Regions from separate parts of the Sporosarcina sp. P18a genome, predicted to be linked through region 2. Evidence: riboswitches for the same ligand, from Rfam matches in the RefSeq annotation. Region 2 holds a riboswitch; each other region holds the start of a gene.
The links. A riboswitch is a leader RNA that binds a small molecule or an ion and turns the genes downstream of it on or off. The one in region 2 is predicted to bind thiamine pyrophosphate.
Positions count from the first base shown of each region.

Region 1 (7,413 bases), on a different contig from region 2:
TGTGTAATTGCCCAACGACTGCATCTTCTATCGTTTCACCCTTCAAATCATTCATCATGAGTTGAACACGCTGAACAATGACTCCATTCAATAATTGCTGATTGATCATGGCATCGCATGTAATGAATACTACTCGACGCTGATCAAACGTGTACGATTGAAACTGAACATCCGCGGACTTTAGAAACAATTGTTTCATGGAATGTAGATCTATTTCCTTTTCATCCGGCTTCAAGGTTCTTCACCATTTTCTTTATAGATTTTATGTTTTGATCTTCTTAGATGATTTTCGTGAAAGCAAGGCAATAATGACTAAAATGAACGACAGGAAGAACATGAAGAAAAATGTGACAATCAATAAATAATCCCCTTTAATACTATGGAAAAGATCATCACTCAAAAGATTTAACGACAACGCCATAAAGAAAAAAGCCGGTGCAAGTATTCTCCAAATACGCTGTTTGTCTCCTGTCATCTTTAATAAATCCGCTGCTATGAATAAAAGGAGACTCACTCTTATGAACGTACCTGACAGCCATTGATAAATAGAAGCGAAATCAAAGTGTTCAATAAACCGCCCGACCGACCCAATTCCCCATTCTTCATAGGCAGGAAATCTTTGTTTCGTCACTTCTGTTGGACCAAACTCTGTGATAGCTCCAATGGTAGGACCCATAGTCAATCCCATTAAAATGAACAGCATGACAGCAAAATGATACCACCGGATTTGATCTTTGACTTGTTGTTGAATGAACAGGAAAAGTATAATCTCGACAAACCCGGACGCTGGAAACACTGCTGTCGTTAGTACGGGTTGAAACCCATGTTCAAAAAATGGTTGAAGCAACTCATAATCTTTTACTTGCATATTGGTAAACGCAATAAAAAATCCCAAAATGACAATCCAAAATAGAATAAGTACATTAACCATCGCAATCGTTTGCAAGTTTGTTGTGGCAAGTAGAATACATAAAATCGTGTAAATGAGTAATAACGGTAGGACGGGGGTTTCAGGTAAAAAGGTTGAAATTATCCATATTAATGTCTCACCCATTGTAAAAGCTGCCAAGATGAGTAAAAAGATGGCTGTCATATACCGGATAATGGCTGATGCAACTTTCCCGGTACTCTTTTCCAACCATTCTGTCAGAGGTTGTCGCTTTGATTTCTTATGGATGTAAAGTACTAGAAAAAGCCAAGGGAAAATTATAATAACGGCCACCAAAATCGATATCCAGCCATCCCTTCCCGCCCCTTGTACAAGCGACGGAATAATGGTCACATGATTTTTCAAACCTATCACTGTCATCGATAGGAAAATAACATGTAAGACACTTATAGAGCTCGTTTTTTTCATATGGAAACCCTCTAACGTTTTTATATCATTCAGCTTTAACGACAACAGGTGGAATTATACTTACGCGGTGATACATTAGAGGGGCAAGATGCTACTTTCATACAGTGCTCATTATATTTCTTGCGTATTCATACTGTTCAAGGATAAGAGAAACCATAATCATTCATTAACGCAAATATGGACGTCACCATTTGCTTGCACAAACATAGGCAACGCAAAAAAGGACGTACCACATTTACTACTGCATTAATTACACGTCATATAGCGCCAATAATTATCTCCTAGCACACCCGTCAAATACGCCAATCCTTCACTTTCAGTACGATGCACAGGGCGCCAATTCTCGCCATCAAGCGATAAATAAATTTCATGATGAGGTGCATCATTGTGATAGCCTACCAGATCTAAGTTACCTTGCTGATCCAAATGAGCTTTCACTTCATAGTGAATAGACGGTGAAGCGGTTAATGGATTGCCTACATCATGAGTAATTGTAAAATGAACTTCTTTCGATTTCTCCTCCAACCGATCGATTTCTATACCCTCTACAGAAGCATGGGCATGGCGCTTATACCGCTTCATAGTATTTAAGCCAATTGACGGCCCAGTGGCTTTCGTAAACCGCAGATTGCTGTCTCCTCCGATAAATTCTCCTTCTATATCTACACGCGTGCGGAAGCTTTTTCCTTCAGGGTTGAAGTCCCGATCGTCTCCTGTAAAGTATGGAATCGGCGAAAAAAGATTCGGATTTTTAATAATATCTTCCTTTAAAAAAGTCGTGTAGCGGAACTTCCATTGCTTCACTTCATTTAACTTTTTCCTGTCAGCCACTGGAATGAGTAATCGATCCCGTTGCTTTACTCGCACGGAAAATGTATAGACTTCTTCTGTTGGTTTATTATTAGGATCCGGAGGCATAATCACTTCATACACTTTTGATGCGATTGATTTACTGACATTCATTTTCTGATTGCTATCAATTAATGGGCGTGTTGCCACGACACTATATACTACCGCCTCAGAAGAACTTGTCTCGCGATCAATAAAACGATTATCCGTAATTGTCTCGATGTATTGTCCATTCCGGAAAACATCAAACTTCTCTACATCCTTAATCCACTCCCATGACAGAGCAATTTGTGATGGGGCGGCAATCGTTGTGATCACCAAGCGTTGTAAAGGATGTTCATCTTCCTGTACTTCTGTCAGAGGTGATGTCTGGATAACAATTACATCTCGAACCCGTCCTTCCTCCACTCGTTCCACTGTATATTGAAAAGGATATGACGGATCTAGCTCTCCATCCGTAAACTTTGGAGCCGTTCCTTCATATACTTGTCGGTCATTTTTATAGACACGGTAATAACCACCTGTGTCACTCCACGTGAATGATATATCATCCAATGAATGATTCATCTGTTGAATTTCGAATAATTTCTCCATTTGCGATCTGCTCCCTTTTATCTATTTCATCTGAAACAGTTATACGCCTTCAGATAATTATGTAACATTCAGCATATCGTTATACCTTTTCGTCTATGTACAATCACTCATTTCTTATTACTTTAACCTCATAACCCCAGTATTATTTTAACCTTTTCCATGTATATGATATAATCAGCCTGTCTAATACATAGTCACCACTAGGGGCGCCTTCTATTGGCTGAGATGCAATTACGCAAACCCTTTGAACCTGATCTAGTACATACTAGCGGAGGAAAGTGGGTAGTTTTCATACCCAACCGCCCATCTATGCATGGGCTTTTTGTATATATACCTTTTTAAGGAGGAAAAGAAACATGCAGCTTATTCACGAACTTCGTCAAAAGCAACCGCTCGTTCATTGCATGACAAACTTTGTAGTCGCGAATTTCCAGGCAAATGGGTTACTTGCAATAGGCGCTTCTCCCGTTATGGCGGATGCAGTGGAGGAGGCAGAAGACATTGCAAAAATTGCCGCTTGCAGTATTTTAAATATTGGTACATTGAAGCAACAAACAGTAGACGCAATGATTTTGGCGGGAAAAAGTGCCCGCGCAGCAGGAAAACCTGTAGTACTAGATCCAGTTGGTGCAGGTGCTACGGCTTTTCGTAAAGCTAGCGTTCTAAAAGTGCTGAACGAGGTAGATATCACACTGATCCGCTGTAATACAGGGGAACTTGCTGCGATTGCAGATGTTCCATGGGCCGCTAAGGGTGTTGACGCAGGAGAAGGTTCTGCCGACATCGAAAGTATAGCGAAAAAGACTGCCCTTAAGTACAACTGTCTCGTGGCGGTTTCAGGCGAAGTCGATTTAGTCACGGACGGCCATTCCACATTATCCATTACGGGCGGCCACCCGATGATGACCACCATAACCGGCACGGGTTGTTTACTCAGTTCTGTCACGGGTGCATTTCTCTCCGTAGGAATGGAACATCCCTTGGAAGCCGTAGCAGATGCACTTTCATTTTATAAACGGGCTGGTGAACAAACTGCAAAAGTTTCACGTGGTCCTGGCGACTTTGCTGTAAACTTCTTAAATACCTTACATACATTGGATAACGAACGGAAAACAATTTCAGTATACTAGACAGGAGGTTTTTCAATTGACAGTACAAGTAGCATTGACCATTGCCGGTTCTGATAGCGGAGGAGGCGCAGGAATTCAGGCCGACTTAAAGACGTTTCAGGAGCTAGGTGTATACGGCACTTCTGCCATAACTGCATTGACTGCTCAGAACACACACGGTGTTCACAGTGTTTATCCAATACAGACAGATGGAGTAATAGCACAAATTCGTGCAGTACTGGATGACTTTGATGTAAAAGCATGTAAAACTGGGATGCTGTTTTCGACAGAAATCATTACTGAAGTAGCAACGCTATTAAAAGAATATCCTCCGTTTCCTTTAGTCATTGACCCTGTCATGATTGCAAAAGGAGGACAGGCTTTATTGCAACAACAGGCGATTCTAGCATTAAAAGAACATTTATTACCGCTGGCTACCGTTGTGACTCCGAATATCCCTGAAGCGGAAGTGCTAACCGGAATGAAAATACGAACAGACGAAGACATTCGGCAAGCTGCAGCCGCTTTTATTAAAATGGGAGCAAGAGCCGTCGTTATGAAAGGCGGTCACCGCAATGATGTACTGGATGCAAAGGATTATTACGCGGACGAAGAAGGGCAGTCATTCACTGTAACAACACCTTGGATTCAAACCAAAGATACACACGGGACCGGATGCACATTCGCAGCGGCTTTGACGAGTTTTCTGGCTAAGGGCTATTCTTTGACGGATGCAGTTGCCGAAGCGAAGCAATTCATACAGGCCGCGATTGAAAATGGCCTGAAGATTGGTTCAGGGCACGGACCAACCAATCACTGGGCATACGGTGAACTGAAAAAGGAGATGCACTGATGTCAAACATGGAAGTGAGGAAAGCATTAGGCTTATATTTTGTAATGGGTACACCAAACGCTCAGAGTCAGGATCCGTTAGCAATAGTAGAAGCGGCTCTTCGCGGTGGTGTCACATGTTTTCAGTTGCGTGAAAAGGGATCTAATGCGCTTGAAGGCGAGGCTTTGCTCGGATTCGCTAGAAAGTGTCAGGCACTTTGCAGATTGTATCGTGTTCCTTTCATCATCAATGACGATGTGGATTTGGCATTGGCCATTAATGCAGACGGGGTTCATGTAGGACAAGATGATGAACAGGCAGACAGCGTGCGTCAGCGAATTGGTCCGGATAAGTGGCTTGGAGTTTCGACTCACAATGCACATGAGGTACAAATTGCACAATCAATTGGGGCGAATTATGTAGGTCTGGGTCCGATCTATCCGACGTCAACCAAACTCGATGCTTCGGCAGTTGTAGGTACCACTCTAGTAGAAGAAATCCATACTGCGTTCCCTGATATGCCGATCGTCGCTATAGGCGGCATTACACTGGCTACTACCGGCTCTGTTATCCAAGCCGGGGCAGACGGTATAGCTGTGGTCTCCGCTATCGCATCGGCTAAAGATCCGCAGTATGCAGCAAGCGATTTATCAAACACCATACACTCTTTGTTGGCATGAATGGGGATCGTATGAATACACGGAAAATGATTTTCATGACAATGTTTGTCGCGATTGCAGTTGCCGGCTCTGCATTCGTTTCATTCCCTGCTGGTATCGCTAGAGCGTATCCCATACAGCATACTGTAAATGTTATAGTGGCGATCGTAATGGGTCCGGGGGCCGCTGTCGTGGTAGCGTTTATGACAGGACTCGTACGTATACTGACAGGGACAGGTTCACTGCTCGCATTTCCTGGCGGGATGATCGGTGCGTTTTTAGCTGGCGTATTATACCGGCGTTTCAAAAAGAATTGGAGTGCAGGCATCGGGGAGATTATCGGTACCGGTTTGATAGCACCATTGTTTGCAGTGCCTTATGCCAAAATCTTGATGGGCACGACCGTAACCGCTTTATTTTTCCTACCCCCTTTTCTTGTATCGACGGTGAGTGGGACAATTATCGGTCTATTATTGGCTCCAAGACTCTTGAAATTAAAGATTTTTAGAGATTTGAAGTAAGACCATGATGTAGGACAAAATGGTGGGCAAGCGTAATGAGGTCAAACTTGTGTTCGGGAACGTTGATCAACGATGTCTCCTAGCTTCCAAATCATCTATTCTAAAAATTAAGATCCGCAGAGAATAGTCTCTGCGGATCTTTTGTCGATTTCCCGGGAAATAGAGTGTATTATTTCCTCGTATAATGATAATAACTCTTCATTTCGTCCGCAGGCACCATATTTCCGCCCGTTCCCCATACAAGGTGCGTTGCGTTTTTGGAGTCTGCTAACGGTAATGTAGACTTAATAACTTGTACAGGTCCTGTCATACCAGCAAGTGCTGAAGGTTCCAGCCAGATGTCTTCACTATCCGCCAGCTCTTTAAGAAGCGTAAATAATGTCTGATCTTCTACCGTATAGCATCCTGTGAGGAATGGTTCCATCGTTTTTCCAACAAATGCAGAAGCTGTACCGACTGCTAAACCGTCAGCCGCAGTTTTATTGTCCAAGCCAAAATCTGCAACCGAGACCTGGTCGTGCATTCCTGTCATCATACCAATCATCATGCACGGTGAGTGTGTCGGTTCAGCAAAGAAGCAATGCACATGATCACCTAAAGCCAATTTTAATCCGAATGCCACGCCGCCAGGTCCCCCGCCTACGCCGCAAGGTAAATAGACGAATAGAGGGTGCGCTTCATCGACAGTAATATTCTGCTCTTTCAATTGTGCCGCAACACGTTCCCCTGCCACTGCATATCCCATGAATAAATCCGTAGAGTTTTCATCATCCACAAAATGACAAGACGGATCAGCCTCTGCCTGACGCCGGCCTTCTTCTACTGCTTTACTGTAATCATCCATATACTCCACCACCTGAACGCCTTTGGAGCGTAGTAAATCCTTTTTCCACTGTTTGGCATCGGCTGACATATGCACCGTGACATTGAAGCCAAGCTTTGCACTCATAATACCAATACTCAATCCCAGATTCCCTGTCGAGCCTACGGCAATTTTGTGCTTCGCAAACAACTCTCGGAATCTCAGCGTATCGAATTGGCTATAGTCTTTTGTAGAATCTAGCAATTGACTATCTACCGCAAGCGTCTCTGCATGCTTCAAAACTTCATAAATACCACCACGAGCCTTGATTGAACCTGAGATTGGCAACGCATTATCCTGTTTTAATAAAAGCTTTCCCGGAATATGGATAGCATACGCTTTTTCGAGTTCTTGCTTCATCTTTGGAATTGGGGTTAATGGGGATTCAATAATACCTTTATCCGTATCTGGAAAGACTTTCGCCAAATAGGGAGCGAATCTCTCCAGACGTTCGCTGGCGTCTACTATATCAACTTTTGATAAACGTGTCTTCAACAGGCCAGCTGCTACCAATTCGACAGAAGGATTTTTCCATAACACTTCCTTCTGCTCCATCACGCTTTGTAATAAGGGTAGCTTTACAAGCCATTCACTTTGCGTAATCTTATTCACTTATCACTCACTCCCTCG
Region 1 covers NZ_PDYQ01000003.1:170,867-178,279, forward strand. The annotation lists gene CSV75_RS10510 (spore germination protein) at 1-235, opposite strand, end outside; gene CSV75_RS10515 (GerAB/ArcD/ProY family transporter) at 263-1,357, opposite strand; gene CSV75_RS10520 (DUF3238 domain-containing protein) at 1,604-2,800, opposite strand; TPP riboswitch at 2,993-3,094, shown strand; gene thiM (hydroxyethylthiazole kinase) at 3,157-3,930, shown strand; gene thiD (bifunctional hydroxymethylpyrimidine kinase/phosphomethylpyrimidine kinase) at 3,947-4,762, shown strand; gene thiE (thiamine phosphate synthase) at 4,762-5,421, shown strand; gene thiW (energy coupling factor transporter S component ThiW) at 5,433-5,921, shown strand; gene CSV75_RS10545 (D-serine ammonia-lyase) at 6,091-7,395, opposite strand.
Region 1: it holds a riboswitch for thiamine pyrophosphate, as region 2 does, so the genes downstream of both, thiM (hydroxyethylthiazole kinase) here and CSV75_RS13835 (ECF transporter S component) in region 2, are expected to answer to the same signal.

Region 2 (7,413 bases):
TGGCACTTAAGGATACGATGCCCACCACAGAAAGTGCTGCAAAGCGCCTACCTACCTGTTTGTAACCAAGGAAGATAAACGGTATATTTAAAATCGCAATTAATACACCTAACGGAAGTCCAAAAACTTTAGAACCCACAATACTTAGTCCTGTAACCCCACCATCCGATACATTATTTGGAATAAGGACTGACTCAAGTCCATACGCTGTAATCACTGCACCCATCATGACGAAAAAGGCTTGAAATAGAAGACGTAATGTCTTATGTGACTTCTTTGTAATTACTTTCATTATCTCATTCCTTTCAGTTATTTAGTAAGTCACATACTTCTATTTACCATACCCTTTTATCGATATAAACTATTCCAAAGACAGTAGATTTTTGTAGTTTTTTGTATCAATGACATGACGCGCGACTAAATATAGTAGTAGCATACAAACCACATGGCCGCAGTAACCCAAGAGTCGTATCGAAAAGGTAAAGACCAGTCATCCCATGATGACTGGTCTTTCTAGTAGTTAAAATCTTGATTTTGCTGGTTTCTTCATTGGGGCTTTATTCATCAAATACGAGATGAATGTATCATCCGCCAAGCTGGGATTGGATGAGTTCAGCAACACAGCTAGATTCTTCGCATCATCGAGCGCTCTATGGGCGTTATGCACTTGAATTCGGTGCGCTCTCAGCAATTGTTGCAGTTTGCCGTTTTCAAATCCGTAATTTTTCCATTTGATTTGTCTGACGGAGCAATACCAGTCCATGTCGAGCGTTTCAGGTAATAGTCGACTGACGAAGCCCCTATCAAATGATGCGTTATGTGCTACTATACCGTCTGCTTGATCTAGTATTTTTAGTATTCTATCCATATCAAGCGACTTCCCTCTAACCATCTGATCGGTAATGCCAGTGAGCTGGGTAATTATCGGGGAGATAGAATAGAACGGTTCTTGAAACTCGCAATACTCATCTGCCACTCGAACAATACGATTATCTTCATACTCTCCAAGCATAACCCCTAACTCGATTACTTCACTCGTCTCGGCACGCATGCCTGTTGTCTCCACGTCAATAAATGCTATATGTTTTGTCATGTGAAAACTCCTTTTACACTCTATTTGCATGATATCGAGAATATAATTATGAACAGTTCTATCCTTTTAGTATATCAGGATTTCAATACAATATGTTCCATTTGAACTGTCAGCATTTAATTGAACGTCTAGTAATTTCATAAGTTGCCACACAATTCAACGTGCTGTATACTAGGATTGCTTACATGATTGTCCGTCCGGGTGCTTGAGAGAATCAGGCTGAGATAGCAGATGAATCCTCTGCTGACCGTTAATCTGATCTGGGTAATGCCAGCGTAGAGAGCGTGATCGATGGAATTATACAGGAATCTCTTTCCTTCCTCGGCCGTCTGCTCTTCAGACGGCTTTTTTGTATAAAAAATAACGAGGAGTGGAAGAGTTTGAAAAAGTTAAAGTTTACCGATTTATTGATCACCATCATGATCGGCGTTGTATTTGGCGTGCTCATGAAGTTTTGGGATGATTTATACACTGTCGTCAAACCGATCATGCCTGTTGCACGTCAACTGCTTTACGGTATGTGGTTCATGGTGGGGCCGTTTGCCTTCCTATTATTACGAAAGCCCGGTACTGCATTCATCGCAAGTATTGCGGGGGCTTCCTTGTCTGCATTTGCCGGCCATGGTATTGAAGTATTGATGTATGGATTCGTACAAGGACTTGCTGCTGAATTATTGTTCGCTGCATTCCGTTATCGACGCTATTCTATTTTAATTGCAGGGTTAGCAGGAGTCGCGTCATGTCTTGCAAGTTTCGGACTTGATTTGATTTATGGTTATGCAGCACTCGAAACATGGGCACTCATTGTGAAATACGGATTACGTGCAATCAGCGCATTCATCTTCACAGGTATTTTCGCTGTGTTTATTGTAAAAGCGCTAGAAGCAACAGGTGTGACATCGCTAATTCGCCCCGTCGATAAGAAAGAATATACGATGCTTGATCAGTAAAAGCGGAGGTATGATCCAACTATGAATAACATCAGCGTTACCGATTTACGACTGAAGTTTCCTGGAGAAGATGCTTTGGTCTTTAAGGACCTCTCCTTCTCTGTTCAGCCCGGTGAAAAAGTTCTTATGCTCGGTCCTAGCGGTTGTGGGAAATCCACTTTACTTCAAGTACTGAGTGGCATTATCCCGAACTCTATCGAACTGCCAATGAAAGCAACAAGCATTCAGTTACCTGACTCGTGGGGGTTCGTTTTCCAAGACCCAGATACACAGTTCTGTATGACCTACGTCGATGAAGAACTCGCATTCGTTTTGGAGAATCTTCAAGTGCCGCGTGAAGAAATGGCCCCTCTTATTGAGGAGGTGTTGAAGCGTGTAAACTTGCACTTGATAGATGCCCACACGCCCATCAACGAAATGTCTCAAGGTATGAAACAACGGTTGGCATTGGCTTCTGTTTTATTATTGGAACCGGACGTGCTATTTCTGGACGAACCTTCCGCATTACTGGATCCGGAAGGCACGCAACAGATTTGGACTTCTATTAAAGAAGCAACCGCTGATAAAACTGTGATCATCGTGGAGCATAAAATCGATTTGATTGCTGACTGGGTAGATCGTGTTGTGTTGTTTAATGATCATGGTGTCATACTAGCAGACGGTTCACCTGCAGATATTTTTGCAAACTTTCAGGAAGAACTGAAACGTTATGGCATTTGGTATCCAGGGGTATGGGAAGAATATAAAACTTCTGATGCATTTCAATTGATGATGCTAAATCGTCAAGCGGTTTCATCACAAGAGAAAATTCATATCGAGGATTTTCACGGTTATCGTGGTCAAGTGGAGAAGATTTCTGCCAAGCATGCGACTGTACAGGCCGGTGACTGGATTACAATTGTAGGGGAAAATGGTTCAGGTAAAAGTACATTGCTTTTATCTCTTATGCAATTGCTTCGGACTAACGGCGTCTATGAAGTGAACGGCGTAGCCATTGTATGGAAAAAGAAGAAACGGCAACTCCCGAAAGGTCTATCGCTCGTCTTTCAAAATCCCGAACTACAATTTGTAACGAACTCGATTACGGAAGAATTAACAGTATCTTTGCACGGTATGCCAAAAGCCGATGCAAACATGTATGCGAAGGAATTGATGCGCTTATTTAACCTGCCCGATTCCGTTTCACGCCATCCTTATCAACTATCTACGGGCCAAAAGCGTCGCTTGAGTGTAGCAACTGCCCTTACTCCTAGTACGGATATCTTGTTACTCGATGAACCTACTTTTGGACAGGATGCACGAAACACATTCGCTATTCTTGAGAAACTGGAGCAGTTGCGCACGAAAGGCATGACAATTTTGATGGTTACGCATGATACGGAAATTGTGGAGAACTTTGCTACTGCTGTTTGGACTGTAGTAGATGGCGTTGTGCAAACGGATAGTGGCGTAGGGGGTGCGATGGATGTTCAATTGGTTCACACCTAAACGCGAAACCTGGCTATTCCGAGTCAATCCAGCGCTAAAATTCATCGTATTTTTTGCGTTCTTGATCATTACGCTTGTGAATCAAAGTTTACCTTTTGCTATCTCACAGGCTATTCTATATGGAATATTATTTTATGTATTCAGTGGCTATTCACTAAAGAAACTTTTATTGCTTTCCATTCCGTTAGTCATTTCATTCCTATCCACTGGATTGACGATGTTATTATTCGGTAAGGGTGAAACGGTGTTGTGGCAATGGGGACTATTCAAGATCTCCGAGGAGAGTATTCAACACGCGCTGTTGCTCGGGAGTAAATCACTTTCATTTGGCTTCGTCGGTTTTACGTTTATCTTAACAATCCAACCCATACTATTCTTTTATGCTATGATGCAGCAGTTTCGTCTGCCGTCCAAATATGCTTATAGCTTTATTGCAGCTTTTCGTTTAATTCCTGCTGTCACTGAAGAGCTGCAAATTCGCAGGAACGCGTTGAAAGTACGAAATATACAGTTTTCCAAAGGGATTAAAGGTGTGTATGCGCGATTGCAATCCTATACCGTTCCTCTTTTTGCCCAAAGTATACGCCGTGCGCAACGCATTGCCGTTGCGATGGAAGCGAAACAGTATCAGATGGGTGCTGCAAGGACGTATTATTATCCTACACGGTATAATGGAATAGACGTGGTTTTTGTACTCGTCATGATATGTAGTTTATCTCTAGCTTTTTTACTATCTGTTTATAAATAGTTACTCGATAACCAACACATATCCTGTATAACCACATTAAAAGAGAGCACAGTTCTAGTTCAGATTCTGTGCTCTCTTTTTACATTCCACATGCTAATGATTTTACGGACTTCTTTAGCTTCTGGGGTGACAGCTCTTCAAATACTGCCCGATACCAATCCATAAGCTCCACATAAATCTCTATCTGAAGCAAATCGCCATGCAATCCATTGTGATTTCATCAATTTTGTAGGTAAACTGTTACCCGTCGGCATGAAGTAACGAAGCTGCTCTTCCGTGACAATTAACCGATCTTGCAAATACAACGCATAAATACGTGTGAGCATTCCTGGAATAATAGCGAGAACGATAACAGCGAATAATAGCATAATCTGCATTGGAAAAACCATGCTTTACAAATTGATAAATTTCATAGATTGCTGTTATCAAAAGCAATAGAAAGCTTAATGGTAACCAAAAATAGTATTGCATAGGTTTTACGCGTGTATTGTTTTTATACTATTGTTCTTTCATCTATCTCTCCTTATATACCTGCATGGGTATAGTAAATTATTTAATATTTGATATATACGTAATTGCTATTTATTGGGGTAGTCGTTTCAAATAATCACGAAACCATTTGTTCTTATGGAACAAGACTCAACAAACCTAGCGAATAGTATGCACTCTCGAATAGTTAGAATTATTAGTATTGACAAAGCATATACATTTCATTATATTAAACCTACTATATCAATAAGATTTTAAGGAGTTGTTTTCTATGAAACTTTCAACAAAAATCACAGTCGGTCTCGTGTTCGGCATTGTTTTCGGGATTATTCTAAATATCCTTCTCCCACAAGCAGTACCTCTATTGAATGAATACGTACTTTCTCCAATCGGTAAAGTTTTCTTGAGCTTAATCCAGTTCGTAGTAGTACCCATTGTTTTTACATCATTGATTGTAGGTTTTTCTAGTATAGATAACTCTGAAAAAGTTGGACGGTTGACAGGGAAGTTATTATTCCTTTACATAAGCACAAGCATACTCGCGCTTGTCATTGGCTACATTACCGCTTCAGTTTTGAAACCAGGGAATATGGTAGATGGCTTAGGGGAATTGGCAGCCGGCGAGGCAAAGGAAGGACAAGGTATACTTGAATGGTTAATTTCGATAGTTCCTACCAATCCATTCGAAGCATTTGCAACAGGGAATTTGTTGCAGATTATCTTCACGGCAATTATTGTTGTCATTGGAATTCGTATGGCTGGCAGTCATGCAAAACCATTTCTTTCATTCGTAGAAAGCGTACATGCTATCGTAGAAAAGATTACAATGCTTGTTTTAAAATTATCTCCAATAGGTGTTTTCGCCTTAATCAGTTCCGTAATTGCCACCCAAGGTCTTGATATTGTGCAGAAGTTATTTGTTTATATCTTAGGATTAATCTTAGCTTTGACACTGATGGCTATCGCGTACTTTGTTATTCTAAGCTTCTTACATGTGTCTCCAAAGCACTTCTGGAAAAGCTTCCAGCCGACATTCGGTATCGCATTCGGTACTGCTAGCTCCAATGCTGCGTTGCCGGTCGCTATTGAAAATAGCAAAAAAGAATTTAAAATGAAGGAGGATATTGCAGGCTTTGCAATACCTTTAGGAACTGCCTTGAAGCGTGACGGTGCTTGCATTTTACAGACATTCAATGCTTTATTCGTTGCTCAGCTATTTGACATCCAACTTAGTGGCACACAAATCCTAGCGATCATTGTCAGTGCACTTGTCGTGTCATTTAGTACAGCAGGTGTTCCAGGGGCAGGTATCATTATGATGTCCACCGTACTTGCTGCCGCCAACTTACCTCTTGCGGGTATTGCGCTTGTCGCTGGAGTGGATCGTTTGACTGATGGCTTCCGCACATTGTTGAACGTATTTGGCAATACAGCCAATGCAGTGATACTAGATAAGTGGGAAGGTAATTCTTCAATTACCGACATGAAAATGCATAGTCCAGAACCAGCATACGTGGACAGTAAAAGACTCTAAAAAAACTGCCGTAACATATCTGTAGGATACGCTACGGCAGTTCTGCTTTATATTGTTTATTTAATTATCGTGACAGAGCTATTCACATGTTTAATTACTTTTTGACTGACACTACCCATAACTAGCTTTTTAAGTAATTTTAAACCGCGACTGCTTAGGATGAGATGATCAATTTCATTCGTGTTTACGTGTTTAATGATTTGCTGATGCGGATTTCCCCGGAGCATTGTAACTTCTGCTACGATTCCACTATCATTGACTAACTTCAATGCCGATTGCATCTTCTTCTTCTGGTACATAGCAAGACTGTTAGGACTTTGTTTTAACAATCGCTCATCCTCTTTATTAAAGTCGATCACATGGATCAATTCCAGTTTCGCTCCAGAAAATTGTTTCATTAACATGATCGCGTAATCTGTTGCCCGTAATGCATTATCTGAGCCATCTACCGCCACAGCAATCTTCATGATAAAACCTCCTAAAACTACTTTCTACGTTTGTACAATTGAGATCTTCTCTCAGCTTCCGTCACAGACATAACATTCCATTCTCATACTCTATACCCTTTTCACGAATCATATAGTCCAGCAGTAAATACCTGTTCTATCAATCCAAAATCATTCTACCAATTATTTAACAAAAATCCAACAATCAGCTTCCTATAAAACCATAATTCTAATATTAAAGTCCAGTAACAAGACAATATGACCACTTCATTTACTTAACAATTGTGACTGGACAATTTGCTTGCTCCATTACACTGCGACTTACACTACCAAGCACTACTTCCTGCATTATGTTCATTCCACGACTACCCAGTACCAATTGCTCAACATTTGCTGTCTGCAGATGTTTAATGATTTCATGGTCTGGATTTCCTCGTAACAGCGTGATACTCGTTTTAACTCCGACTTTTTCCGCCAATTTCACTACTGGCCTCACAATTCGATCTTGATATAAGGATAAGCTTTTTAGATTTTGCAACAGGAGTTGTTCATCTTCCACTTTGTTATAGTCGGTTACAGAAATTACTTCAAGCTCCGCGTCTTGTGCATCTTTTAAAAGTGTCAGCGCATATTTCGCTGCACGAAAAGCATGTTCAGAACCATCT
Region 2 covers NZ_PDYQ01000006.1:86,402-93,814, forward strand. The annotation lists gene CSV75_RS13825 (YitT family protein) at 1-292, opposite strand, end outside; gene CSV75_RS13830 (exonuclease domain-containing protein) at 521-1,093, opposite strand; TPP riboswitch at 1,281-1,392, shown strand; gene CSV75_RS13835 (ECF transporter S component) at 1,474-2,043, shown strand; gene CSV75_RS13840 (ABC transporter ATP-binding protein) at 2,065-3,531, shown strand; gene CSV75_RS13845 (energy-coupling factor transporter transmembrane component T family protein) at 3,509-4,279, shown strand; gene CSV75_RS13850 (DUF6526 family protein) at 4,417-4,656, opposite strand; gene CSV75_RS13855 (dicarboxylate/amino acid:cation symporter) at 5,040-6,302, shown strand; gene CSV75_RS13860 (universal stress protein) at 6,359-6,769, opposite strand; gene CSV75_RS13865 (universal stress protein) at 7,020-7,413, opposite strand, start outside.

Region 3 (7,413 bases), on a different contig from region 2:
TCATTAATCCCGCACAAGTCGATGTTGCACTGACGGCGGGGACAACCACACTAATCGGCGGCGGAGCTGGACCAGGAGATGGTTCTAGGGCTACGACAGCCACACCGGGTGCCTGGCATCTTCACTCCATGCTGAAGGCTTTAGATGGACAACCAATCAATATTGGTTTAACAGGTAAAGGACATGCGGCAGCGGGAGCTCCCTTGGCAGAACAAATAATTGCTGGTGCGATTGGTTTGAAAGTCCATGAAGATTGGGGCGCGACACCGTCCGTTCTTGATCATGCATTACGAATTGCTGATGAATATGATGTACAAGTCGCACTTCACGCGGATACGTTGAATGAATCAGGATTCTTTGAAGATACGATCAAGGCAATTAATGGTCGAGGTATTCATATGTATCATACGGAAGGTGCGGGAGGCGGACACGCTCCGGATTTGATTAAATCGGCTGGTATGATGAATGTGTTGCCGGCTTCTACCAACCCTACATTGCCGTATACGATTAATACGATTGATGAGCATTTGGATATGGTAATGGTTGCACATAACTTAAATCCTTCCGTGCCAGAAGATATCGCATTCGCAGATTCACGCATTCGCAACGAAACGATTGCAGCGGAAGATATATTACAAGACTTGGGTGTCTTTAGTATGACAAGCTCCGATTCTCAGGCGATGGGCCGTATCGGTGAAGTTGCTCTTCGTACGTGGCAAGTAGCCCATAAAATGAAAAAGCAACTTGGCGTGATGGAAGGTGATAGTGAGTATTCGGATAATATTCGGGTAAAACGCTATGTCGCTAAATATACGATTAATCCTGCTATTGCTCACGGGGTATCTGAGTATATCGGTTCAATTGAAGTTGGCAAAATGGCTGATCTTGTCCTTTGGGATCCGAAGTTCTTTGGAGTTAAACCGGAGATGATTTTGAAGAGTGGAATGGCGGTATTTAGCTTAATGGGCGATGCAAATGCAACCATTCCTACACCGCAACCAATGATTTACCGTCCGATGTACGCAACACTCGGGAAGGCATTGCCGCAAAGTTCCATTACATTTGTTTCACAGATCGCATATGATCAAGGAATAAAAGAGAAGCTTGGACTTGAAAAAGTAGTACTGCCTGTCCGTAACATACGGAGTCTTACGAAAAAAGATATGAAATTAAATACAGCTACACCACATATTGATGTAGATCCACAAACGTACGAAGTGAAAATCGATGGAAAGCTTATAACATGTGACCCAGTTGACGAGGTGCCAATGGGGCAACGCTATTTCCTATTCTGAGGTGAAGAAAATGATTGTAGAAGAAATCGTGATGAATATCAGGGATTTAGATCCAAGTGAGTATGAAAGCCGTCATAAAGAGAAAGTGTACTTAGAAAGCGCACATTTAATGAAGAGAATTCAACGCGTAGAAACCGATCATGGACGTGAAATTGGAATTCGATTAAGAAACCCGCGTGATTTGGAAGCGGGAGACATTCTGTTTATGGATGATAAGAATATTATTTTGGTTGATGTCCTTTCTGATGATTTACTTGTTATTAGCCCGCGGACAATGCTTGAAATGGGAACGATTGCCCATCAACTTGGAAATCGTCATTTGCCTGCGCAATTTGAAGAAGAGGATATGCTTGTGCAATATGATTATTTAGTTGAGGATTTGCTACAGGAAATGGATATTCCATTTAAGAGAGAAGAACGAAAAGTTGCAAAGGCTTTCCGTCATATTGGGCATAGCCATGACTAATCATGCATTATCCTTGTTACAGCTATGCGATTCTAGTTTTCCCATCGGCTCTTTTAGTCAATCATTCGGATTAGAAACCTATATTCAAAAAAACAAGGTTACCGATGCTAACACATTTTCTGAATGGTTACATGTCTATGTGCATGAACAGCTTGCTTATGCAGACGGCTTAGCTGTAAGACTCACTTATGATGCACTGGATATCGATGACCTGGATAAGGTTTGGGAATTGGACCGCATATTGACTGTACAGAATCTTGCTCGCGAATCACGTGATGGTACACAGCGTATGGGTGATAGGATGTTAAACATTGCAGAAGCCATTTACAAAATACCTGTGTTAACTACTTACGCCCAAAAAATTCGTGATAAACAAGCTTTTGGCCATCCAGCCATTGTTTTTACGATGATCGGACATCATCTTCAAGTAGAAAAGAATACAACGGTTTTATATTACTTATACTCGACGGTTGTTAGTCTTGTGCAAAATGCTGTACGGGCAATCCCGCTTGGACAAACTGCTGGACAGAAAATCATTTACACTTTTCAACAACAACTTCAGCAAACGACAGACAAAATAATGGAATTAGACGAAGAAGAGTTTGGCGTTGTATCGCCAGGCCTCGAGCTTTCACAAATGCAACATGAACGTGTCGGGATACGTATTTTTAGTTCGTAATGAATGTAATGAAATTGATAATAAGGATGTGCTTAGAATGGGACCAATTAAAATAGGTGTCGGCGGACCAGTTGGTGCGGGAAAAACCATGCTCGTTGAAAAAATTACACGCGCATTAGATGGCGAAGTGAGTATGGCGGTTATTACCAATGATATATATACGAAAGAAGATGCCAAATTCTTAGTTGCGAACGGTATTCTTCCGGAAGACCGTATTGTCGGTGTGGAAACAGGAGGCTGTCCACATACGGCAATTCGTGAAGATGCTTCGATGAATTTCGCTGCGATTAATGAATTGAAAGAAAAACATTCCGACCTCGAGTTGATTTTTGTAGAGAGTGGCGGTGATAACCTAGCGGCTACGTTCAGTCCAGAACTCGTAGACTTTTCTATATATATAATTGACGTAGCGCAAGGTGAAAAAATCCCGCGCAAAGGTGGACAAGGAATGATTAAATCTGATTTGTTTATTATTAACAAAACAGATTTAGCGCCATATGTCGGGGCGAGTCTTGAAGTAATGGAGTCCGACACAAAAGTATTTAGAGGAAATAAACCTTTCTTTTTCACCAATTTAAAAGATGATCAAGGACTAGATGAAGTGGTTGAATGGATCAGAAAACACGCTTTGTTAAAAGGACTAGGACAAGATGTCTGAATGGACAGGTGTTCTTGACCTCGTCATGGAAAATCGACAAGGACGCTCCGTGGCGAAAAGTGTTTACTTTCAAGGTGCATTTAAAGTGATGCGTCCTGTCTATTTTAATAAGAATAGTTATCCATGCTATTATTTATTGAATCCTGGCGGTGGCTATTTAGATGGGGATCGGTATCAAATGAAAGTCACCCTTGGTGAACGAGCGATGCTGACGTTGACGACCCAGTCAGCGACGAAAGTATATAGAACACCGACCGAGCAAGTATATCAAGAGACAGTCATTCGTATGAAAAAAGATAGTTATCTAGAGTACTTACCGGATGCGCTTATTGCATACAAAGATGCCAGTTGCTATCAGAAAAATAGTATATACATGGAAAAAGGAGCAACTTTGCTGTATGCCGAAATATTGACTCCGGGCTGGTCGCCGGAAGGAGAAAAATTCAGCTATGACATGCTCCGTTTGAAAACCGAGATTTATATGGGAGGTCAACTTGTTGTCTTTGACCATATAAAACTTCATCCAGCGTCACAAAATATGAATGAGTTAGGCTTTATGGAAGGATACACACATTTGGGTTCCTTAATTGTCGTTGGAGAAAAAACGAATGATGCTCTATTGGATCGATTATATGAAACTCTTCAACAAGAGGCTGGAGAATTTGCATTCGGATTGTCTAAGCTTGCCGTTCCTGGCTTCACTATACGCATCTTGGCAAACTATACACAAGTCATAGAGCGAATTATTTCAGTCTGCCACCACGTAATTAGCGAAGAATGGAATCAAACGAAACCAAGTTTTTTAAGGAAGTACTAGAAATGGCCCGACAATTCAATGAGTTGTTGGGCATTTTCTGTCCGTTATGCTAGTACTGCAGAAATTAATATGTACGGAAAGTAATAAAGAGAGCTAAGTTATTCCGAATATATTATGTAGTTTGTTCAAACAACTATGTCACTGTTCAAATGATTGAAACACAAAAAATGGGGTATTATTATACATACGTGGTGTGTCCTTCATAGGATTAACCATGTCCGTCAAGTCAATAGAATGTATAGCAGTCTTTGCGTGTATTGGTTCAACACTCACGGTAATTATTAAAGGCTGCAATAAAGTTGTGACACATGTGTGAAGTTGATCTTCTGCCTGGTAGTGAGTGAAGATGTAATAGAGTGTACGGGGAGTAAGTTCGCTACGATTTACGGTGTTTGGACCGTATATTCGAATGATATAAAGCATAGTAGAATATTAATGGATTTGACAACAACCTATTGCTAAGTTATATTAGAGTTTAAATTTTTTTAAAGGATTTATACGTGAGCAGGAATGATGGGTAATTAAACTTCAGGCTAGAAGGCTTGAATTAGTAGTTATGGATAACGTAAGATGAGCCATTTTATAAAAAGAGGCTTTATACTATTTTTGGAGGTGTTCCCTGTGGTAGATGACTTTGAAGCAGAAAAAGTTTTTGAAGACAGGCAGTACGAGCGAATTCAGTTTAAGCTCATCTTAGAAGGTCGTAATTATAAAGGTGACTATCATGACGGTAAAATTCAATGGCTTAATCCACATCCCAAACATGATGTTGGCGAAGAGGAAGTAATTGCTATAGAGGATAAAGTTTTGGAACTTTTATCCGAGCAAGGGATTCGAAATGAAGCGGATAATATTGAGATCGAACAATCGAATAGCGGAAGTCAAACTCGACCACTTCAGTCATTTAAATTGAAGATTCAAGGCGAAGAATTTAAAGGTACATTCATTAATGGGAAAATTGAATGGTATCATCCTAAACCACGACGTAAACTAGAAGAAGAGCGCGTAAAAAAAATAGAAGAAGATGTTGAGAAAAAGCTAAAAGAACATCTAGAATAACAAACTGACACTGCGTGAAGTTTGTGGAATAAACGTATTCGATTGAGTAAGACCAATTTAAGGTCTGCTGCCAATTGCTGTGTTGTATGTAGGCTACGTGTAATCTCAATTCGTTTGACCTTTCTGATAAAGTAAGTCTACAATAGAATATACAAATGAAATAGTTGTTACCGCTAGGGGTGCTCTGTGGAGCTGAGAGAAGCATATGCTTTAACCCTTTAACTTGATCCGGTTCATACCGGCGTAAGGAAGTGGTGCAGATGTTACTTAGCTTATTTCTGTGCTCTGTGATGTCTCTCCGCCACTTCTAGTCAAGAAGTGGCTTTTTCATTTATTACGAAAAAGGGGAGAGTATACATGAAGTTTACAGAACGTTTATTAGAGAAGACATTACCGATTTGGAGACAGAATCATAGTCACCCGTTTGTACAGGAGATTGGAAATGGTCTGTTGGATCAGGAGAAGTTTCGTTTTTATATGGTGCAAGACTATTTGTATTTAATTGACTACGCGAAAGTGTTTGCTGTGGGCACGATGAAGGCTACGGATGTAGAGACGATGGGTAAATTTGCTGCATTGCTTAACGGTACACTACACACTGAAATGGAACTTCACCGTCAATATGCAGCACGCTTTGGCATTACCGAGGAAGAGCTCGAGAATGCTCAGCCGTCTCCAATTGTTCTAGCGTACACGCACTATATGCTACATGTAAGTCAAAACGGCTCTCTAGCGGAAGTTGTCGCTGCATTATTGCCGTGTGCGTGGAGCTACTGGGAGATTGGCAAAGAGCTTTCGGAATTGCCTGGTGCGCTGGAACATCCATTGTATGGTGACTGGATTCGCATGTATTCATCGGAAGACTTTGGCGAGTTGGCTACTTGGTGCTTAGAATTAATGGATGAAACTGCAGGAGGCAAGCCTGAATCAGAATTAGTGAGGTTAGAGGAGATCTTCCTTAATACGACTCGATATGAGTATATGTTCTGGGACATGGCCTACACGAAGCAAATGTGGCCCGGTATGCATGAAGGACAGATGATTACAAATTAATATAAAAAAAACGTGCGACTATTTAAGTTGAATGTTATTAATTAGAATTGAATGGATATAAACAGCGCATGCTATTCCAAAAGGAGGTGCGTGCTATCTTTGCGAAAATAATCTTTGCGCTTGGGATGATAATGACAAGCGCGACGGGCACTAGCGAGGCGCCGGTTGCCACTCTTAGTAAGGTAGAAGTACCGGCATACGCTAAGTGGTCGAGGCTTGCGATCAAGCAAACGATGCTCAAATATCCTCGTGCAGAAATCAAGGATTATTTGCATATCGCAACCGACTCAAAGAACGTGACGAGTGTGGAAAAGTTTCAGCTTTGGTTAAAAGAGGAAGAACGAGAATTCGGTGTGATAGTGACTGTCACATATTCAGCTGAAACGGGTCAATTTATTCGCATTAACTTTCAAGAAATACCTGTTCAATAAGCCAATGCCCCTAGACCATATAACATGGTGCAGGGGCGTTGGTTTATTCGGGATCTTTTTGATAAAAGAAATTGGGAGTTATAATGTCATTGGCAAACCGTTTGTGATAGACATGGGTAGCGGCGGGTGATAGTGGTGGAATGAGCCATACCCAGTTACCTGTCACTTTTCTTCCTGCACTTTGCTCTTTCTTTTCGAACGATTTGAATTGTTTAGCTGCGGTATGATGATCAACAAGTGTGACGCCTTCTTGCTGATAGGAATGTAGAACGGCTATATTCAACTCTACAAGTGCTTTGTCTATCCAAAGAGATCGATTGGATTTTGTGTTGAGCCCCATCAGTTTGGCGACAGACGGCAAAAGATTATAACGATCCGCATCTGCAAGATTACGCGCTCCAATTTCCGTACCCATATACCAGCCGTTAAATGGTGCCATGGGATATTCAATTCCACCGATATCAAGACGCATATTGGAAATGATCGGAACAGCATACCATTTTGTGTGCAACTCAGAAATTCCTTTGATTTCGGGATGACTGATAGGTACCTCTTTTACTGACGACTTTGGCAATTCAAAAAGCCGCGGAAATTTCCCATACTCTTGAATGACAAGCGGTAATACATCAAAAGGTGTTTTGGCTCCTTGCCAACCAAGGCTTTCACATAACTTAGTCATTTCAATGGATGTAGAGTCACCAATGATTGTGGGACCTTCCTTGTATCCAGCATAACGAACTAATTGATGATTCCAGATCCTTAGGGGGTCTTTATCTTGCGCTCGCGGAGCGAAGACTGTAATCGTTGAGCGAATATCTCCATCATTCGTTGCATAATCCACGTGATGCTTCAATTTTTCAAATGCTACTTCAGCAGTAGTGACTTGTCGTTCGTCAAATACCTCCAATGTTTCCCACAACAATCGGCCGATACAGTGATTACTGTTTCGCCAAGC
Region 3 covers NZ_PDYQ01000003.1:96,375-103,787, reverse strand. The annotation lists gene ureC (urease subunit alpha) at 1-1,295, shown strand, start outside; gene ureE (urease accessory protein UreE) at 1,306-1,761, shown strand; gene CSV75_RS10110 (urease accessory protein UreF) at 1,754-2,440, shown strand; gene ureG (urease accessory protein UreG) at 2,478-3,098, shown strand; gene CSV75_RS10100 (urease accessory protein UreD) at 3,091-3,915, shown strand; gene CSV75_RS10095 (YheE family protein) at 4,537-4,974, shown strand; TPP riboswitch at 5,140-5,241, shown strand; gene tenA (thiaminase II) at 5,332-6,027, shown strand; gene CSV75_RS10085 (DUF3889 domain-containing protein) at 6,096-6,458, shown strand; gene CSV75_RS10080 (nitric oxide synthase oxygenase) at 6,502-7,413, opposite strand, start outside.
Region 3: it holds a riboswitch for thiamine pyrophosphate, as region 2 does, so the genes downstream of both, tenA (thiaminase II) here and CSV75_RS13835 (ECF transporter S component) in region 2, are expected to answer to the same signal.

Region 4 (7,413 bases), on a different contig from region 2:
GTTAGCCAAATGGGCGCCATCGCAAACAATGGTGACACCAAGCAAAATGTCATGCTCTTCGGTATAGATAGAGAAGAGTTCATCAAGCCTGAAGTTAGTGAAGGGGACCCGACATTTTACGTTCAAAACGGTGTCGTGGCATCGGATGTGCTGAAAGATGAAGGCTTTAAAATAGGGGATACGCTCGAGTTATCTTCATCTGACACGAAACTGACGATTGTCGGCTTCACGGAAAAAGCTCGTTTTAATGCATCGCCTATTCTCTATATGAAGTTAAATGATATGCAGAAAATTAAATATGGTGACGCCTATACAATGAATAAAGACTTGGTTAATGCAATTGTCATCAAAGACAAAGACTGGGATACACTTTCATTGCCAGACAATACGGAAATCATTGAAACGGAAACATTTATCGAGAGTCTGCCGGGTTATACGGAGCAGAATTTAACGTTAACGTATATGATTTACTTCCTGTTTGTCATTTCAGCGGCAATCGTTGCCATTTTCTTATACGTATTGACTGTACAGAAAATCAGCATGTTCGGTCTGATGAAAGCGCAGGGAATTTCCAGCGCCTATTTGGCAAGATCCGTTATCGCACAGACATTCATTCTCGCGTTGATCGGGGTAGTCCTAGCAATTTGGACTGACGTTGCTTGCGGGAAGCTTCCTGCCAAATGCAGTTCCTATCATGTTTGATATACCTACCATGATAATTTATGGGTTGGTCTTAATAGTAGTGGCAATTCTCGGAGCAGTCATTTCAGTTTGGACGATTATCCGAATTGACCCGCTCGAAGCGATAGGAGGGTAAACGATGGTACTGGAACTACGAAATGCGAAAAAGACGTTCGGTGAAGGCAATACGCTCGTTGAAGCGATGAAGGAAACCAATTTCTTAGTTGAACGTGGAGAATTGGTCGCGGTTATCGGTCCGTCAGGTTCAGGTAAAAGTACGTTCCTGACGGTGGCTGGCGCTCTGCAAACACCAAGCGAAGGCGAAGTCATCATTAACGGTAAAGAATTATCGCAGCTAAATGAAAAGCAACGTTCAAAAATCCGTTTGCAGGAAATCGGGTTTATATTGCAAGCTTCCAACCTTGTGCCGTTCCTAACTGTTGATCAGCAGCTTGAATTGCTAAATAAAGTGAAGAAAGACAATATGACCAAAGATGAGCAACGTAAGTTATATGAAGATTTAGGTATTACCAAGTTGCATAAGAATTATCCATCTGATTTATCGGGCGGTGAGCGACAACGTGTGGCGATTGCGAAAGCATTGTTCAGCAAGCCAGCGATTCTTTTGGCGGATGAGCCTACCGCTTCACTCGATTCGGATCGGGCATTTGAGGTGATGGAGTTGTTGCGTAATGAAACGAAGTCGAATCAAACGGCGACCATCGTTGTAACACATGATATACGGTTGATTCAATACGTGGATAAGGTGTACAAGATGACGGATGGTGTGTTGAAGTTGGAGAGTTCGGCTGAGATGGCATTGGATTCGACGGAATGAGCGAGGGTTGAATAAATAATGAAATAAACGCTTCGGAAAGCTGTTTTACGGCTTTCTGAAGCGTTTTTTATTGGAGGATTTATTGGTTATGCTCATAAAATTGCGCTAAGCGCTCTAAGCACAAGCATCATCCCAATAAACCGGCGACAATCTTCCGGGCTACCATGATATCCTTCGTTCCATGAACCAACATCCGCCCATCACGGAATAACACGAGTCGATGAGCGTTGTATTCACAGGAAACCAAATATGGGTTTTGTTTTAAATTAGAAACAATACCGCGAATGGATTCGGCAAATGGTAGTAGTTCCACTTGTCGGTGCTTCGGCCAGGTCAGTTGCACGGTGTCGCGCCCGCACAGTACGGCAGTCCGAATGACTTCATTGGCAGATAGGTAAGGATAGGTTGGAGTGTCTGAGCAACTCGGACAACTAGATTTCTTCATACTGTGCACGTCCATTGCAGCACGTTCGCCTGTCCATAGATCGACGGATTCCAGGCGCGGTTCCATCTGCGCACCCGTTATACACTTCAGCAATTCGGCGGTTTGACGGGCAGCCGTTGTAACGACGATTGGTGAGATGACGCCGACTGTATCGCATGTCAATGATTGTGGCGGTAACGCTTCGAGGAGACAATGCAGACAGGGGGACCCTTCTTTTACGCCAATAGGAAACGTCAGCCCGTAGCTACCGACGCAAGCACCCATGAAGAAAGGGATGCCGAGTTGTAACGCTGCGTCATTTGCTAGTAATCGTGTTTCGATATTATCTGTGCCGTCGAGAATGAATTGATGTCCCTCGAATAGGTCGAGAACATTTTCAGTTGTCACATCCGCTACTATTCCACGGATTTTCACATCGCTATTGATCGCGCGCAATCGGCTTTCCGCAGCGATCGCTTTCGGCAATTGATCGATGACATCTTGCTCTGTATATAATTGCTGTCTATGAAGATTGGTCCACTCCAAAATATCACGATCAACAATCGTTAGTTCGCCGACCCCTGCACGGACAAGCATTTCCGCTCCGGAAGAACCGAGTGCACCCGCTCCTAAGACGAAAACTTTTGCCTCGCGGATACGGTGTTGTCCAACTGGTCCGATAGGTGCAAATAGCTCTTGCCGAGAATATTTTCCGGTCAATTCGTCACAAGCCCTTCAGTTGGACTGCTTGCTACGCCGTAATCGCGGACTGGCATACGTCCTGCCTTATAACCGAGACGTCCTGCTTCAATCGCGAGTTTCATTGCTTCTGCCATCATGACAGGATTTGCTGCTTCCGATACTGCCGTATTGAGCAATACACCGTCTGCTCCGAGTTCCATCGCGAATGCCGCGTCTTTTGGAGAGCCGACGCCGGCGTCAATGATGACGGGGACATTAGATTGCTCAATGATCAATGACAGATTCAGCGGGTTCAGAATGCCTCTGCCTGAACCGATTGGCGAAGCGCCCGGCATGATGGCATGAACGCCTAATTCGCATAGTCTTCTTGCGAGCACTACATCGTCTGACGTATAAGGCAATACAATAAAGCCTTCCTCTAGCAGCATTTCAGTAGCGCGTAATGTCTCTACAGGATCTGGAAGCAATGAACGGCTGCATCCGATAATTTCCACTTTCACCATGTCACAAAGTCCTGATGCCTTTGCAAGACGTGCGATATGTACGGCTTCTTCTGCTGTACTTGCACCTGCAGTATTTGGAAGTAATGTATAGCGAGTTAAATCCAATTGCTCTAGAAAATTGGGCTGCGACGCTTCGAAAATATCCATGCGTCGTACTGCGAACGTGAGGATTTCTGCTTCTGATACTGCAACTGCCTGCTTTTGTATTTCAAATGAAGGATATTTCCCTGTGCCTAGTAATAACCGTGAAGAGAATTCTTTATCTGCAATTTTTAACATCTTCATCCGCCTCCTACAAAATGTATGATTTCAATTTGGTCTCGATCCATAATCGGTGCGTCATAGTGATCTTTTTGCAAAATCTCTTTATTTTTCTCCACAATCAAAATCCGATTACCCAGTCCCAAATGCTCAAGTAACTGTTGGATTGTTCCTACTTCCGGAACGACCGAATAGGTTTTTCCGTTCAAATCAATCATTTTCTTCATTAGATGCGCCTCCTATTCTATAACTTTGTAAGACTTTTAGTGAACGCATAGGGGATAATACAGCCACGCCTGCTACGCCGTTTCGTTGTAAATCAGGCAAGTGTTGCGGCTGAATTCCGCCGATTGCATACACGGGAATCGAACTACACGTTGCAATAGAAAACAATTCTTCCGTGCCGCGCGCTGGTAGGCCAGGCTTTGATTTCGTCTCGAAAACATGCCCGTACAAGAGCCAATCCGCGCCTTCCGTCGTAGCTTCCTTTGCTTCTTCCATTGAATGAATCGAGCAACCAAATTGTAGCTCGGGAAATTTCCGATGTGCATCCCGTAAAGACATGCCATAGCCAGTCAGCTGCACTTTCGTAAGGTTCAGCTCGATCGCTATGTTAGGTCTGGCATGTACAATGAGCTTGTCGAGTGGGAATCCACTATTCGCAAGACGCGTAATCAAGTCTGTCAGTTGTTCGTCTGTCTTGGACTTTTCACGCAAAATAATAGCATCTAGAAACGGCGCTGTCTGCTGCAAGTGTAGAGTCAGTTCATCAACCGAAAGACAGTCATCGGTCACGCCAAGTAACTTCATTCATTCCCCTCCAATAGAAAAAACCACTTCCCGAATCGGAAAGTGGTGGATGTGTCGACAGAAATATATACGGAACGACTCGCCACTTCCCTCCGCAGATACTAATCTGTTCAGGTAATAAGGGTTTCAGAGCCACACTCTTTTCTCAGTCCTTGTGAAGGATTCCCCTAATGGTCAAAATATTTGGTTTTCAGAACTAGCGTATCATGTACGTAGTGGAATGAAAAGAGTTTCTTTCATAATAGTAATAAAGCATCCAAATCGAGAATATCCACCGTTTTCATGCTGGACTGGCGAATCCAGCCCGACTCCTCGAATGCGCTAAGTTTTCGACTAATCGTTTCAGGTGTCGTCCCGAGGTGGGAGGCGAGATCTTTGCGACTCATCGGTAATTCGACTGTCAATTGTTGTTGTTCTTCTGATAAGTCGGCTAGATACAGTGCGATGCGCGTTTCTGCTGCTTCCATACCGATCCGCGCTGCCCGTTGTTCTGTTCGGGCGAGGCGAGAGGAGAACTCCTCTAACATCTTTAATGAGATCGCAGGATGTTTTTGTAGAAGTTGTTGCATTTGATCCCGTTGAATAATACATAATTCCACGGGTTCAAGTGTTTCTGCGTAGGCGTCATGAGGTTTGGCATTGAATAATGACAACTCACCTGTGAAATCTCCCGGTTCTAAAATTCGTACGAGTTGCTCTTTGCCGTTTTCTGAAAGGCGATATACTTTGATTCGTCCTTTATGCAAAATATATAAACCTTCGGAGCAGTCGCCTTCATTGTAAATAATTTTTCCACGTGGATGCGAAGTGTTTCGCGCGAGTCCTACTACGTGTTTCATCTGTTCAGTTTCCAAATGATTGAACAGCGGTACGAGCGATACACACATATTTTGATTCGTCGTATTATTGTGGGGCTGTTGACTCATTCACTTTCACCTCGCTTATAGTTCGATTGGCTGGTTTGTCACTAGTATAGCGTATTAATCGAATGGCGTTCAATATAACCAAAAGTACACTTACTTCATGAATGAGCATGCCGGATGCTAGGAACACTTTGCCTAACAGTACACCGGCCAACAGGAGGAAGACTGTGCCTACCGCAAAGAATGTGTTTTGTTTCATGTTATGGACAGTTGCTTTCGATAATGCATAGGCATGGGCGAATTGATCAAGCCGGTCCGCCATCAAGACGATATCAGCTGTTTCCATGGAAATGTCTGTTCCGCCTTTGCCCATGGCAAGTCCAATGTCCGCCGTGGCGATCGCAGGCGCATCGTTGATCCCGTCACCTGCCATGGCTACACGATGTCCTTGCTTTTTCAACTTTTGAACGGCGGCTACTTTGTCTTCAGGTAAAAGCTCCGCGTGGACACTGTCAAGACCGAGTTGTTCACCGACGAGTCGGGCAGTGTGGACATTGTCGCCAGTTAGCATAATCATTTGTTTGATCCCGCTTCTTCGTAATTTGACCAAAGCAGCCTGTGCTTCCGGACGGATCTGATCCGCTATGGAAATAATACCTGCGATGTTTCCGTGAATGCTGACGAACACAGCCGTATTACCTGCCTTTTCCCGCTTGGATGCATAAGCTTCCACGTCACTAGAAATAGGTATACCTTGCGATGCCATCAGTTTTCGGTTGCCGGCTACGAGTTGCTTGCCGTCTACTTTAGCAAGCATGCCGTTGCCTTTCATAACGTTTGCGTCACGCGCTTGATGTGTCAAGTCAATCAAGCGCTTCTTTGCTTCGCGGACGATCGTTTGACCGAGATGGTGTTCGGACAATAGTTCAACTTCTGCAGTTAGGCGCAGTAGCTCTTCTTTTTCGATACCCCAACTATGGATATCAGTTACCTCTGGACGTCCTTTGGTCAATGTGCCTGTTTTGTCAAAGACGACCGTGTCGATTTTCGCCAACTGTTCCATCACGTCGCCACCTTTAATTAGCACACCATGTCGAGCTCCGTTACCGATTCCCGCTACGATAGAGACGGGAGCGGAAATGACAAGAGCGCCAGGGCAAGCGATGACGAGGAAGGTTAATGTCATTTCGATGTTGCGTGTGAACAGATAGACGATCATCGATAAGACGACAATGGAAGGTGTATAGATGTTGGCGAATCGTTCAAGGAATTTTTGCGTTTTTGATTTGGCTTCCTGTGCTTCTTCGACTAGTTCGATAATACGAGCAAATGCTGTATCGTCACCAACGCGTTCTGCCATTATTTCGATATATCCGTTGTCTACTAATGTACCACTGAACACTTGGTCGTCTAGCGATTTGGCTGCCGGTACAGATTCTCCCGTGATGGCTGCTTCATTTATAGAAGCATTCCCTGTAACAATCGGTCCGTCAACTGGAACTTGTTCTCCCGAGCGAACGATTACCCGGTCACCGACTACTACCTCGTCAACAGCGATTGTCATTATTTTACCATCTCGAAGGATACTTGCTTCCAGTGGAGCCAGATCAATAAGTGCCTGGAGGGACGAGCGAGTTTTCTCCATTGTACGAATTTCAAGCAATGCTCCGAATACAAATAAGAAGGTAACTGCGGCGGATTCTACATACTCACCAATAAATAGCGCACCGATTACCGCGATGGTCACGAGAAGTTCAATACTAAAAGCTTTCATGCGGATAGCTTTCCAAGCTTTGATTGCAATCGGAGTACCTGCGATTAAAGTGGCAGCGATTAATGTAATCTGACGCGCATCATGAAAGCTTGCGAAATGCAAGATGATTGCTACCCCAAGCAAAATGGCAGATATAGAGGTGATGCGTACGGTTTGCTTTGCGTTCATTTGAATGCCTCCTCTCTATGAGACTTTTTTATTGAGAACTGGATAGCCGAGTTTACTAATCAATTCCTGTAATTCATCGGCTTCTACGATAGATTCATCGAACTCGACTCGAACTTTACTTGAATGGAATAATACTTTTACTTGCTGTACGCCTTTGGCTCGGGAAAGTGCCCCTTCGATTTTCTTAACACATGACGGGCAACTGAATGGTTCCATTAAAAATACGACTTTTTTCATTGATCTCATCCTCTTCTTGTGTATTTGTTAACTAAAGTATAAGAGTATTTTGTGAAAATGACCTTGACGTCCATCAACTTTTGTCAAACAATACTTTTTCTTCTCGTCAAAGTGCTTTATACTGAATAAGCAGTATACATTTATGAATAGAG
Region 4 covers NZ_PDYQ01000004.1:114,622-122,034, forward strand. The annotation lists partial or broken gene CSV75_RS12150 (ABC transporter permease) at 1-817, shown strand, start outside; gene CSV75_RS12155 (ABC transporter ATP-binding protein) at 821-1,519, shown strand; gene CSV75_RS12160 (ThiF family adenylyltransferase) at 1,647-2,663, opposite strand; gene CSV75_RS12165 (thiazole synthase) at 2,660-3,433, opposite strand; gene thiS (sulfur carrier protein ThiS) at 3,430-3,627, opposite strand; gene CSV75_RS12175 (thiamine phosphate synthase) at 3,620-4,219, opposite strand; TPP riboswitch at 4,290-4,398, opposite strand; gene CSV75_RS12180 (Crp/Fnr family transcriptional regulator) at 4,456-5,145, opposite strand; gene CSV75_RS12185 (heavy metal translocating P-type ATPase) at 5,123-7,024, opposite strand; gene CSV75_RS12190 (heavy-metal-associated domain-containing protein) at 7,040-7,261, opposite strand.
Region 4: it holds a riboswitch for thiamine pyrophosphate, as region 2 does, so the genes downstream of both, CSV75_RS12175 (thiamine phosphate synthase) here and CSV75_RS13835 (ECF transporter S component) in region 2, are expected to answer to the same signal.